DNA from 3 places in the Phyllobacterium sp. SB3 genome. Region 3 is predicted to be linked to each of the others. Evidence: riboswitches for the same ligand, from Rfam matches in the RefSeq annotation. Region 3 holds a riboswitch; each other region holds the start of a gene.
What was found. Region 3 has a riboswitch for cobalamin ahead of bluB (5,6-dimethylbenzimidazole synthase). Riboswitches for the same ligand answer to the same signal wherever they lie in the genome.

Region 1: linked by a shared signal. The riboswitch ahead of fdhA (formaldehyde dehydrogenase, glutathione-independent) and the one ahead of bluB (5,6-dimethylbenzimidazole synthase) in region 3 are both predicted to bind cobalamin.
Region 2: linked by a shared signal. The riboswitch ahead of ABKW30_RS01190 (hypothetical protein) and the one ahead of bluB (5,6-dimethylbenzimidazole synthase) in region 3 are both predicted to bind cobalamin.

Annotation. Positions count from the first base shown of each region.
Region 1 is NZ_JBDYKI010000001.1:713,773-717,971, forward strand. Features, by position in the region: gene ABKW30_RS03550 (hypothetical protein) at 112-357, shown strand; gene ABKW30_RS03555 (PepSY domain-containing protein) at 532-864, opposite strand; gene ABKW30_RS03560 (dihydrofolate reductase family protein) at 978-1,592, opposite strand; cobalamin riboswitch at 1,794-1,997, shown strand; partial or broken gene fdhA (formaldehyde dehydrogenase, glutathione-independent) at 2,271-3,465, shown strand; gene fepG (iron-enterobactin ABC transporter permease) at 3,515-4,199, opposite strand, start outside.
Region 2 is NZ_JBDYKI010000001.1:234,840-239,038, forward strand. Features, by position in the region: gene ABKW30_RS01175 (TonB-dependent receptor) at 1-412, opposite strand, end outside; gene ABKW30_RS01180 (hypothetical protein) at 439-630, opposite strand; cobalamin riboswitch at 587-804, opposite strand; gene cobF (precorrin-6A synthase (deacetylating)) at 877-1,650, opposite strand; gene ABKW30_RS01190 (hypothetical protein) at 1,647-1,910, opposite strand; cobalamin riboswitch at 2,012-2,235, opposite strand; gene ABKW30_RS01195 (glutamine synthetase beta-grasp domain-containing protein) at 2,648-3,688, opposite strand; gene ABKW30_RS01200 (GlsB/YeaQ/YmgE family stress response membrane protein) at 4,043-4,199, shown strand, end outside.
Region 3 is NZ_JBDYKI010000003.1:436,041-440,239, reverse strand. Features, by position in the region: gene metF (methylenetetrahydrofolate reductase [NAD(P)H]) at 1-157, opposite strand, end outside; gene ABKW30_RS13290 (metalloregulator ArsR/SmtB family transcription factor) at 157-1,164, opposite strand; gene ABKW30_RS13285 (DUF2293 domain-containing protein) at 1,293-1,610, shown strand; gene bluB (5,6-dimethylbenzimidazole synthase) at 1,543-2,286, opposite strand; cobalamin riboswitch at 2,332-2,525, opposite strand; gene ABKW30_RS13275 (molybdenum cofactor sulfurase) at 2,551-3,159, opposite strand; gene ettA (energy-dependent translational throttle protein EttA) at 3,276-4,199, opposite strand, start outside.

The DNA of each region.
Region 1 (4,199 bases), on a different contig from region 3:
GAAAAACGCGAGGGCAAAGCCCAAGGATTTCATTTTTTTGAGTGCTGCGAACATTCTTTACTCCAAACCCGACTACCGATCGTTAACAAAACGTTAATGTCGGAGTGGACCATGAGTCAATCACAATGGCGCCACGGTCCTGCCATTGTTAATATATGGTTAAAATTTGAGCTTTCGCATTCCCACAATAGGATGATGCAATCCCAAGGTTCCCAAATTGCTTCTCCAACCACTATTGGAATGGTTTTTGGATTGATTGTTTGCAACGACAGGTTGCTCAACAAATTGATATTGTTAGGACTTTTTGAAATGGAGATTTTGATCGGCTACAATGCAAGCAATATTGAACCCAAATAACTTTGCCAAAGAGCTAAATCGTAAGGATTAATCATTGATACGCATCAGGGGGCAGCTTCACTTCGTATTGGTGTTTCAGCTCCGCATGATCGTTAACCAAATAGGGCAGGCCATGCGGCACCCAGACAAAGGGCCCGTTGACCCTTTGTCTGTCAATGCGCTTTCAGTGAGGTGTCAATTAACGGATATGACATCTCCATTGCGGCGATCAATGCTGACTTCTATGTCATTACCACGCCGATCCAAGCCTTCGATTACATAACGGGAACGTGTTTTTCTGACATCATCGACCGTTCGTACGCCTTCACTTTTCGCTATGCGCACCGCTTGGCGCTCGCTGATCTCATCGCGGCGATCCCGTTCTCTGCGATCACGGCGATCCATACGTTCCGGTTCGACCAGACGCACGCCATTGGGGCCTAACTGAATGGTTTGAGCGAAACTCTGTGGCACTGCGGTGAGTGCCATAAGAGATGCGGCACCGATAATAATAAACTTCTTCAACATGGCTTTCTCCTTCCGAGTAGCAATCAATTCCCCGGCCATGTTGAAGAGAACGCATCGTAGGCGATAGCGTTCCCTTCATGATGTTTCGCATTCCAGCCTTCGCCAGAAGCTGGCTATTCCAGCGCGAACGAACCTGTCTTGATTTCTCCAGCCTTGTGATAGGTATTCATCACTACGCCCGTCGTGGAGGCTCTTGAATTGACGAGAGTAAGTGCGCCGGGTTTCGCATCTCCGCTAAAGAAGGCTTTGCCCTTGCCAAGTACAAGCGGGAAAACCCACAGGTTGAGTTCATCGATGAGATTATTGGCAAGCAAGACATGGATGAGTTGGCTGCTGCCTTGAATGAGCAAATCCGGGCCATCGGACTGGCTGAGTTTGCGCACTGCCCCGGGAACATCTGCACCTAAGGTCACGGTATTCTCCCAGTTCACCGTGTTCGGTGAAGAGGTCGCAACATATTTGGTGGCTGCGTTGAACTTGTCAGCAATCGGGTCGCCCTTCTCAGCACGAGGCCAGTGATCTGCAAATATATCGTAGGTTCTACGACCGAGCAGAAGATCGAAAGGCGTACTCATGCCTTTGCTCATGACCTCTCCCATCACTTCGTCCCAGTAGTGAAATGTCCAGCCGCCATATTTAAAGCCGCCATCCGTGTCCTCCTGAGGGCCACCCGGCGCTTGCATAATGCCGTCAAGGGAAAGGAAGGTTGTTGCAATGATCTTTCGCATTCCGAAGTTCCTCTGTTTGGTTAGTATGCAACTAGGACGAACGAGCCTCGACCTTGCCGACACCACCCTCGATTTTTTCTGGACTGAAAGTGATCAGGCCTCCCACATACCCGGAAACCGGTTGTGTTCGGAGATATCACACTGTCGCGCCTGTGCTGTCGGAAGGTCGCAATCCACGCACTTCTTTGTGTCAATTGATGCTTAAATCATCATACTCACGGTGCTGCTTCGGTGACGGGGCTGATAATTGGGAAGCTGGTCTTAAGTCCAGCGCTGCCCCCGCAACGGTAGCGAAGCGTAATTTCCGGCGGATCACCACTGGCCTCTTGAGGCCGGGAAGGTGCCGGAAGAGTCGAGTAGGACAGCTTCGAAGCCCGGAAACCAGCCATGAGCTGAGATGACTCGACTGATTGCGGTGGGCAATCAAAGGGATAATAGCCTTGCGAAGCCCCTCCTGGCCTATCAAACGCAGTGCTACTCTCTTTAAGTTTTCCACCCAGAAAGGTCGGGCCTGCGAAGGTCGCGTTCGCGCGATCTTCGCAACACATTCGAAGTCGTGACGGCGAGGAGCGCTATAGACGTCACGACAGGATCTGAGTTCGAACCACAGACGGGACGGTCTGTCCTGATTTCCACTTAAGTCCATCGTGCAAGTACAATCCAAGGGAGGATACCGTAATGAGCAAGAACAGAGGCGTGGTCTATGTCGGCCCCGGCAGGGTAGAGGTGCAGGACATTGCCGATCCAAGACTGGAGGCGCCGGACGGACGCGCAATTGGCCATGCTGTTATCCTCAAGGTGCTATCGACCAATATTTGCGGCTCCGACCAGCATATGGTTCGTGGCCGCACCACGGCGGAGCCCGGCCTGGTGCTTGGCCATGAGATCACTGGCGAAATCATCGAAAAGGGAAGCGACGTCGAGATGCTGTGCGTCGGCGATATTGTTTCGGTTCCGTTCAATGTCGCCTGCGGCCGCTGCCGCACTTGCAAATCGCAGGACACGGGTGGGTGTCTGCCTTACAGTCAATCCGGCGCGTGCGGGTGGTGCCTATGGCTATGTCGATATGGGTGGATGGATTGGCGGGCAGGCTCGCTATGTCACTGTGCCTTACGCGGATTTCAACCTTCTGAAGATTCCTGACCGTGACCGTGCCATGGCAAAGATGCGTGATCTCACCATGCTTTCGGATATTCTGCCGACAGGCTTCCATGGGGCTGTGAAAGCCGGGGTGGGTGTCGGTTCGGTGGTTTATGTCGCGGGTGCAGGGCCAGTTGGTCTGGCCGCAGCCGCTTCGGCGCGCATTCTAGGCGCTGCGGTCGTCATGATTGGCGATTTCAACAAGGAACGACTGGCTCATGCGGCCAAAGTCGGTTTTGAGCCAATAGACCTTTCAGCCAGTGATCGCCTCGGTGATATGATTGCGCAGGTGACTGGCAGCAACGAGGTGGACAGCGCCATTGATGCCGTGGGCTTTGAGGCTCGTGGACATGGTGGCGGCGAGCAGCCTGCGGTGGTACTCAATCAGATGATGGAGATCACGCGCGCGGCAGGTTCCATCGGCATTCCGGGGCTTTATGTGACAGAAGACCCGGGCGCGGTGGACAGTGCCGCCAAGCATGGCAATCTCTCACTGCGTTTCGGCCTTGGTTGGGCGAAGGCGCAATCCTTTCACACAGGCCAGACCCCGGTGTTGAAATATAATCGCCAGCTTATGCAGGCTATCCTTTATGACCGCCTGCCCATTGCCGATATCGTCAATGCGAAGATCATCTCGCTGGAAGAAGCAGAACAGGGCTATGAAAGCTTCGATAAGGGCGCAGCACAGAAATTCGTGCTCGACCCGCACGGCGCTCTCGGTCAGGCAGCATAGAGCCTCCCAAGCTCATGTCGTGGCCCGCTCCGATTGGAGCGGGCTTTTTTTATGACGCATCACGGACCAGCAGCCAGAGCATGTAAAGCCCGCCTATGCTGACGGTGACAATTCCGACGGGCAGGCTGAATGGACTGAACAGGTGCTGCGCAACAGCATCGGCTCCAAGCAAAAGTACGGCGCCAGTACAGGCTGAAGCAGCAAGCGTCATGGATCGCGTCCGGCAAAGGCGCTGCGCAATCTGCGGGGCAGCAAGGGCGATGAAGACCACTGGGCCTGTAGCAGCAGTTGCAGCCGCAACCAACATTACGCCCACTATCATCAGCCAAAGACGCGTTGAACCCACAGACAGGCCGAGAGCCCCGGCCATATCGTCCCCCATCTCCATCATTCGCACACGGCGTGCCAGACCAAGACACAAGCACATGCCAAGCGTGCAAGCGATCGCAGAAGGTATAGCGCGGGCCCAGGTCATGCCATTCAATGAACCGGCACCCCAGAGGGCCGCGCTCATGACTGTTTCAAGACTGCCGGTTATCATCAGCCACATATTGAATGCAGTCAGCATCGCGCTGACAGCGATACCGATCATGATGAGCCGGAAGCCCTGAATGCCTTGCCGCCAACTGAGCAGATAGACGATCACCGCCGTTAAAAGTCCACCGCCAAGAGCGCCCAACGTAATCATCACGTGATCGCCGTGAAACAGGACAATAGTGATAAGAACACCCGTA
Region 2 (4,199 bases), on a different contig from region 3:
GCAAAACTTCGATATGATCGATATCCGCTACCTGCAAACTGCCGAAATCAAACTCGCCATTGCCGGTCTCACTCGCTTCGATACCGTCAATCATCACAAGCAGATGGTTGCCCTCTGCACCACGTACACGCACCTGCGTCACGCCGCCATAGGAACCTGTTCGTGAGACAGCGAAGCCCGGAACCTGCCGTAACGCATCCGCTACGTAACGGGTCTGGTTTTGCTCAAGCTGCTCACCGGTTATGACCGTATAGGCGCGGCCCGATTTCTCCGCCTCGATTTTCGACTGGCCAAGATCGATATAGATCGGATCAAGCTGGATGGAGCCATCCGCGCTGGTCGTCTCCTGCGCTTTTGCAGCGCCACCCAGAATAAGGAATGCGGCCCCCACAAGACCTGCCTGCTTCAACATGTTCGCCCCCACGGCTTGCCAGCATGTTACGGGCTGGCGATTGCGACTGAACCGCGAACGGGGGAAAATGATGTGTGGACAAGAACGCCAATCACCCATCGCCCTGCAAGCGGCAACACTTTTTCAAATGTCACCGCGTTCATAGCGACCGCGCCGGAACACACCCCGTGCTCAGGCTTGGTGACCGGATCTGGCAGGTCTCCTGACTTCCGGATCATTGCAAGCTCTTCCGCCTTCCCAATCGCGCCGTTGCGCTTTCAGTGGCATATGGAAGACCGCTTCCCGGTTACAGTTGCGGGGGCAGCCACGGATTAGGCCCCGAAATGGGTCATCCTCACCGTGTTCCCTTTTAATCCGCATATAATTGCGGAACCAGTTCCATATTCTGGATAGCAACTGTGCAGGAACCGGTCAATCGCGATACAATTTTAGGGCGGGATAGACTGCGGCAGAACATCCGCCTTTCACTCTTCGACTTCCTCAAACGGCTTCTTGAGCAGATAGGTATCCATGATCCAGCCCTTTTGAGCACGGGCCACATTGCGCAATCGCTCGATATCATCCACGACCTCGCGTAGCTTGCCAGACATGAGAATCTCATCCTCGGTGCCGATATAGGCGCCCCAATAGATATCGACATCCTCATGGAGATTCTTGAAAGCCCCCTCGCCGTCGAGCATGACCACGACGCTTTCCGAATTATTCGGAAAGCCTTCCGCCAGCTTTCGCCCTGTCGTGATGGTGATCGACTCGCCTATGCGATTGAGCACGACCTTGTGCTTGGCCGTCAGCGCCTGAATGCTGGTAATGCCGGGAATGACATCATACTCGAGTTCGAAATTGCCCTTGGCGTTCAATCTGTCGAGAATACGGATCGTACTGTCATAGAGCGATGGATCACCCCAGACGAGGAAAGCACCGCATTCATCGTCGCCCAGCTCCTCCATGAGAAGATGTTCATACGTCGCCTCAACCTTGTCATGCCAATCGGTGACACTCGCGCGATAGGTGGATGAGGGCTTTTGGCGGATCGGCGTTTCAAAATCCACCATGCGATAATCGGGATCGGTAATGAACCGCTCACAGATTTCACGGCGAATGCGCGACAATTGCTCCTTCTCCGCACCCTTGTCCGGAATGAAAAACACATCGACCTGATTGAGAGCGTTGACAGCCTGTATGGTGACGTAATCCGGGTTGCCAGCGCCAATCCCGATAATGAGCACCTTGCGTTTCACTGGGCCGCACGCGCAACCGGCGTCGCCGCCAGTCCCTGCTTCTCTTCAATCAACGCACAAAACAGATCATGCAGCCGTTTCGCTCCTGCGTACTTGCCCGCATAGGCTTCAAGCTTGATGACCTCGCTGCTCGCAGCAGCCACGATATCGACGCCCCGCGGGCGGGACAGCAGCCATGCGAAGAACACATCTTCCGGTGCACTGGATGCATCCACGGCAGGCGGATTGTTGTGTTGGCTTGTACTGGCGCCGAGAGACATGCTTAACCCCGATTGCTGGGGGCAAGGGTCGAGCGCGAAGATTGCATATAGTCAGCCTGCGGCAAACCATTGCAAGCGACACACCGGGACACCCCGCCCGTGGACGTTCATCATGTTTCGGCAGGTCTCCTGGCTCACAGGTCGGTGCGGCTGTCTGGCCTTCCCGGGAAATCCCAGTGACCTTTTGCCTGAACTGATTCAGGCGACAGCAACTCGCTGTTTACAGTTGCGGGGGCAGCGCCGGCATTGGTGAAACTCACTTCACCGGCTTCCCTCTTAGCTCCCGGTCTTGCGACACGGGAGAACCGGAACAATCACATAAGAGCCCAGCATGGCCATAGAGGTCAACAGGCAGGCGCAAAATTAACCGGGAAAATCGGACACCGCCCGACCTCTGCACGAGTATACAGGCAATAAAAATGGCGCAGACAAATGCCTGCGCCATTCCAGAGCCTTTCTTGTTTAAATAGAAACAGTTCTGTTTCTTGGATGGTGAGACAATCCACGCGAAAGGTGGCGAGGTCGATGTTTATCCATCGTCCGACGCCGCCTGACAAAGTGGTTGGCCACCAGCCGGAAACCCAAAGGGCCGGGTGAATTTGGGCCAAATCCATCGTACTTCAGCTTCGCCCGATGGATAAACATCGATCTCGCTAAATCCCTCGACCTTGTCCAAAATTCCTACCGGCAGAACGATTCTATTTAAGCAAGAAAGGCTCTAGATTATTCAGACCAGATCAAGCGGCCAGAACTTCTTCCGCATCTTCCGGAACCTCGGAGATTGTCCGGAGAATCTGCGAAGCGATCTGGTAAGGATCGCCCTGCGAGTTCGGACGACGATCTTCCAGATAACCGCGATAGCCGTTGTTTACAAAGCTGTGCGGAACACGGATCGATGCGCCACGATCAGCGATTCCGTAGCTGAACTGGTGGATCGACTGAGTCTCATGCTTGCCGGTGAGGCGCATGTGATTGTCCGGCCCGTAAACAGCGATATGAGCAGCGCAATTTTCTTCAAATGCAGCCATGACTTTTTCGAAGTAATCCTTGCCGCCCACTTCACGCATATAGGTGGTGGAGAAGTTTGCATGCATGCCCGAGCCGTTCCAGTCGGTATCGCCGAGCGGCTTGCAATGATACTCGATATCGATGCCGTACTTTTCCGTCAGGCGCTGCAAAAGATAGCGCGCGATCCATACTTCGTCGGCGGCCTTCTTGGAGCCCTTGCCGAAAACCTGAAATTCCCACTGGCCCTTCGCCACTTCGGCATTGATGCCTTCATGGTTGATACCTGCATTCAGGCAGATGTCCAGATGCTCTTCAACGATCTGACGGGCGATATCGCCAACATTGCTGTAACCGACGCCGGTGTAATAAGGGCCCTGTGGAGCCGGGAAGCCTGTCTCCGGGAAGCCGAGCGGACGGCCGTTCTTGTAGAAGAAATATTCCTGTTCGAAACCGAACCATGCGCCATCATCGTCAAGGACGGTGGCGCGGGTATTGGAAGGATGTGGCGTCTTGCCATCGGGCATCATGACTTCGCACATGACGAGAACGCCGTTCTTGCGCTCGCTGTCCGGATAGAGCGAAACAGGCTTCAACACGCAATCGGAGCTTTTGCCTTCAGCCTGCAGGGTAGAGCTTCCATCGAAGCCCCAGAATGGCAATTGGTCCAGCGTCGGAAAAGTATCGAATTCCTTGATCAGCGTTTTGCCACGAAGATTCGGCGAAGGGGTATAGCCATCAAGCCAGATGTATTCGAGTTTATATTTTGCCATTCCGTTTCTCTCATATTGTTTGTGCAAAACCGGTTGCGAAGCCTGCACGAGAGTGTGCAGTTCCGCAGATAAAATTAACAAAGCAAACAGCGTGCCAATTCAGGTGATATCTCGGCAATTATTTGAGAAATAGGTTAGCCGGAGTATTTTTCCGCACTTTTTGCGGCGTCCTGCCGCAGCCGCCAGATTTATAAAACTGCTTGGGCCACTTCGACCTTACATTCCTCTGATGCAATTTTAGGCAAGTGCAGAAATTCTGGGCAGACCGAAGCGCAAATATCTATCCGCGAATTGGGAACCAATAGCTGTGCTACGGGGTTCAGTCATCTGGAATGAACTGAATGGAGAATGGTTATGGAAAGTGCCGGAATCGGGTGGATCGCAGCAATCATAATAGGCGGTGTTGCGGGCTGGCTTGCTGAGATGTTCATGAAAAGCAACATGGGCATCATCATGAACATTATCCTCGGAATCGTTGGGGCGATTATTGCCAACGCGATTCTTTCCTTGG
Region 3 (4,199 bases):
AGGTCACCGAGACAAACTCCGGGTTAAGGGGTGCCAGTCGCGTTACAGTTTCCCACAGGCGCTCTTCCATCACCTCAGTTTTCGGCGGAAAGAACTCGAATGAAACCCTGATATTAGTACCGAGATCAGCACGGCGGGATTGGCGGAAGAAACTCATTATACACTCTCCGTAATGCGGGAGGTTGAAACAGGATCGGCAATAAGCAGGCGTGGGTCGCGTGCCAGCCACAATTTAACAGTCAGCTTGTCTTTATCTTTAGGTTGCAATTCCATGCTTTCTTCCAGCATCAGCCCGGCCTCGGTCAGCCAGTCCTTTATCTGTCCGTCATGAAAACCCAGCCGCAAATGAGCATGTCTATCGCGAAGAAATTCAAGCTCGTGCGGGGCAAAATCGACGATCAACATTCGACCCGAGGGCCGTAATGCCCTGGCAGCCTCGCGAATGGCTTCGGCCGGATTGTCAAGGAAGTGCAACACCTGATGGACAGTCACAAGGTCGAAAGACTCTTTATCGACCGGCAATGAATAAACATCGCCCTGACGCACCTGCGCATTCGCAACGCCCGATTTTTCAAGATTTGAGCGGGCAATCGTCAACATATCGCGATTGATATCAATCCCGACACCACGGACATACAGGGGTGCAAAAAGCTCAAGCAGACGACCTGTACCTGTTCCCACATCAAGCATTGCCTGAAAGGGCCGTGTACCTACGATCTTGGTCAGAGCCTCTTCAACAGCGCCGTCCGGAACGTGCAGAGAGCGGATCGCATCCCAACTCGAAGCATTTGCACTGAAATAGGCGGCCGCACGTTCACGGCGCTGCAGCTTCACGGAAGAGAGACGTTCAAGATCGCGTTCCAGCAGAGGATCGGAGCAATCCAGACGATCCAGCAGGGAACGGGCAATATCCCCGACGATCAGGGATTCCGCCAAACGGAAATAGGCCCACGAACCTTCCTGGTAGCGGTTAATCAGGCTTGCTTCAAACAGCAATTTGAGATGACGTGAAACGCGAGGCTGGGATTGACCCAAAATGGAAGTAAGATCAGAAACTGTGAGATCGCCACGTGATAGCAGGGCAAGAATACGCAGCCGGCTGGGTTCAGCCGCCGCTTTCAATGTATCAACCATCAGGTCCAGATTAAGATTGTGCCGATCCATAATCAATCCTCAAAAGATATAAAGATATGTTTATGTCATGACGGATAATTTAGCAAGAACTATTTGCCATTGACGACAATTTCTGGCGTGTCTGAAATAGATGGAAGAATCAAACAAGAGAGCTATCAATGAGTGCAGGAACGAACCGTCAGCGTTCCATCAACAAAGCGCTGACACTGCTTTTACCCGCTGTTCCCTACTCGGATTCGGAACCGATACGTGCAGCTGCAGGCGCACCCCACATGAAAACCTTGCCGCCGCCTATTGCTATCTGGCTCGCGGCGGTCGCCCATGTGCGACACCAGCATACAGACTATGACGCACTTCGCGACGAAGGTTACGATAAGGAGTCAGCCCGCTTTTTCGTCCTTGAGGCAATCAATCGCAAGCTGACGGAATGGCGGTCGACACGTCTTCTCGATCCAGATGAGGAAGACCCGAGTTGAAACCACGCCAGCCTTCTTCAAATATCAGGTTCTGAAGCGGAATCCTTTTGCGCCAGCCCTTTTTCTCCAGTTCCGGTACATCAAAAAGCTCTTCGACATAGCCAAGGCATAGGTAGGCGACGATCTCGATATGATCTGGAATACCCAGTATTTGGCGCATATCGCTATCGTGATATATACTTACCCAGCCAACCCCAATGCCCTCGGCACGAGCTGCAAGCCAAAGATTCTGGACAGCACACACAGTACTGTAAATATCCATTTGGCGATTATGCGTGCGGCCAAGCACGATCTTTCCACCGCGCGTGCGGTCGCATGTAATGCATAAATTAATTGGCGCTTTGAGGATGCCCTCAAGTTTGAGGGAAGCATAGAGCGCCTGGCGATCATCCTCGAACAAGGCCTTCGCTTCTTCATTGGCTTTAGAGAAAGCTTGATGCACCTGCTTCTTGCGGGCCACGTCCCGAATAGTAATGAAGTTCCAAGGCTGCATAAAGCCAACGGAAGGCGCATGATGCGCCGCATCAAGTAATCTCATCAAAACGTTGTCATCGATTTGTTTAGGCAAAAACTGATCGCGGACATCACGGCGGTTATAAATGACTTTATAAACGGCAGCTCTCTCATCATCAGAAAAATTAGCAGCTTGGACTAGGCCTTGCGAAATCTCGTGCATTGTTTGCTCCCAACAACGCTTGAAACCCTCACCGCTGTCCGCGCAGTTTGGGCTATGAGGTCCGGCCGGTCTTCTGACTCAGGTTCAACTGAACTGCGCGCCTTCCTGCAGCCTCTCGGCCACCGTGGCATAATGCGCAATCATCCCCGTTACAGCGTTGGGCACGTGCCGGATTTTCACCGGCTTCCCGATTCTCCTGCAATCTTCCAATTGCGGGCACCGGACCAGTTTCTATTCGCCACGAAAAAACTTGTCGCGCAAGCCTCAGGCTCTGTAAATCCATTGTTCGGGAATGCGAATGTCGACTTTTTCGCCAGCGCGTATAATGCCGGGCTTTTCAACCCAGGCCACGATGCCACGCGAGCGCTTTGACACACGTACGAAATCCAGCGCAGTCGTGGTCTCATCAGGCGTGTCGGCATGCGCAGCGATTGAACGACCAGCAATCTTGCAGGGAGCATTCTGTCCGTCGACCTTCAAGGTAACCCCACCTTCGAAAAACATGAGAGACCTCGGCGGCAGCATGGACAGTGACGGGATACCGGAAATGACCATGTTCCCGCCGATCCATTCGGCTTTAAGTTCCGGCAAGCCCATACCGGCGGCAACTTCTTCAAGCTCGTCAGTACCGAGAATTGAAAGATGCCGCTCATTGCGCATCACTGTTCCACGCGGATACCAAGGTTCGCGACCACCAGATTTGCGGGTTGGACCGGCATGGAAGTCACCTACGATACCCTCAAATGTTAGCTCCAGCGAATTCGTGGGCTTCGTAACAAAGTCATTCTCAAGCGCCTCAAACAGCCCGTTCACACGCCCGATGATTTTGCGTGATGGAAGTATTTCATCTTGATGGCCGAACAGATCAGTCATTGTTTGCTCCAAGGAGTTTTCTGCATTCTAGAAAAATCACTCGTCAAATCCAGCAAATATGTCTGATGCCAACGTCATAATGAATGATGGGAGAGCCTCTCGGCTCTCCCAGATAATCAGCGGGTCAATGGCTTGTAGCTGGGACGCTTGGGATTGACGCTATCCGGACCAAGGCGCCGAATCTTGTCATTCTCATAGTCTTCGAAGTTGCCTTCAAACCACTCGACATGGCTGTCGCCTTCAAAGGCGAGGATATGTGTCGCAAGGCGGTCGAGGAACATGCGATCATGGCTGATGATCACGGCGCAGCCTGCATATTTCTCCAACGCGTCCTCAAGGGCTGCCAAGGTTTCCGTATCCAGATCGTTCGTCGGTTCGTCAAGAAGAAGAACATTGCCGCCGGACTGAAGCATTTTGGCCAAGTGAACACGGTTACGCTGACCACCGGAAAGATTTCCAACCTTCTGCTGCTGATCCGTCCCTTTGAAATTGAACGCCGAGACATAAGCACGGGAATTCATCTCATGCTTGCCAAGCTTGATGATGTCAGTGCCGCCGGAAATCTCTTCCCAGACATTCTTGTCAGCTTTCAGATGATCGCGGCTCTGATCTACATATCCAAGGTTGACTGTCTCACCAACGCGAATGGAGCCGGAGTCTGGCTTTTCCTGACCGGTGATCATCTTGAACAGGGTGGTTTTACCGGCGCCATTTGGTCCGATAATCCCAACAATGCCACCGGGTGGCAGCTTGAAAGTAAGGTTTTCGATAAGAACACGATCACCGAAAGATTTTGTAAGGTTTTCAGCCTCGATAACAACCTGACCGAGGCGTTCGCCCGCAGGGATCAGAATCTGCGCATCCCCGGGCCGCTGGTCATTGGCCGCATCAACCAAGGCATCATAGGCTTTGATGCGCGCCTTTGATTTGGCCTGACGCGCCTTCGGACTAGCGGAAATCCACTCACGTTCACGTTCCAGTGCCTTCTGGCGTGAATCATCCTCGCGGCCTTCCTGCAGCATGCGCTTGGACTTTGCACC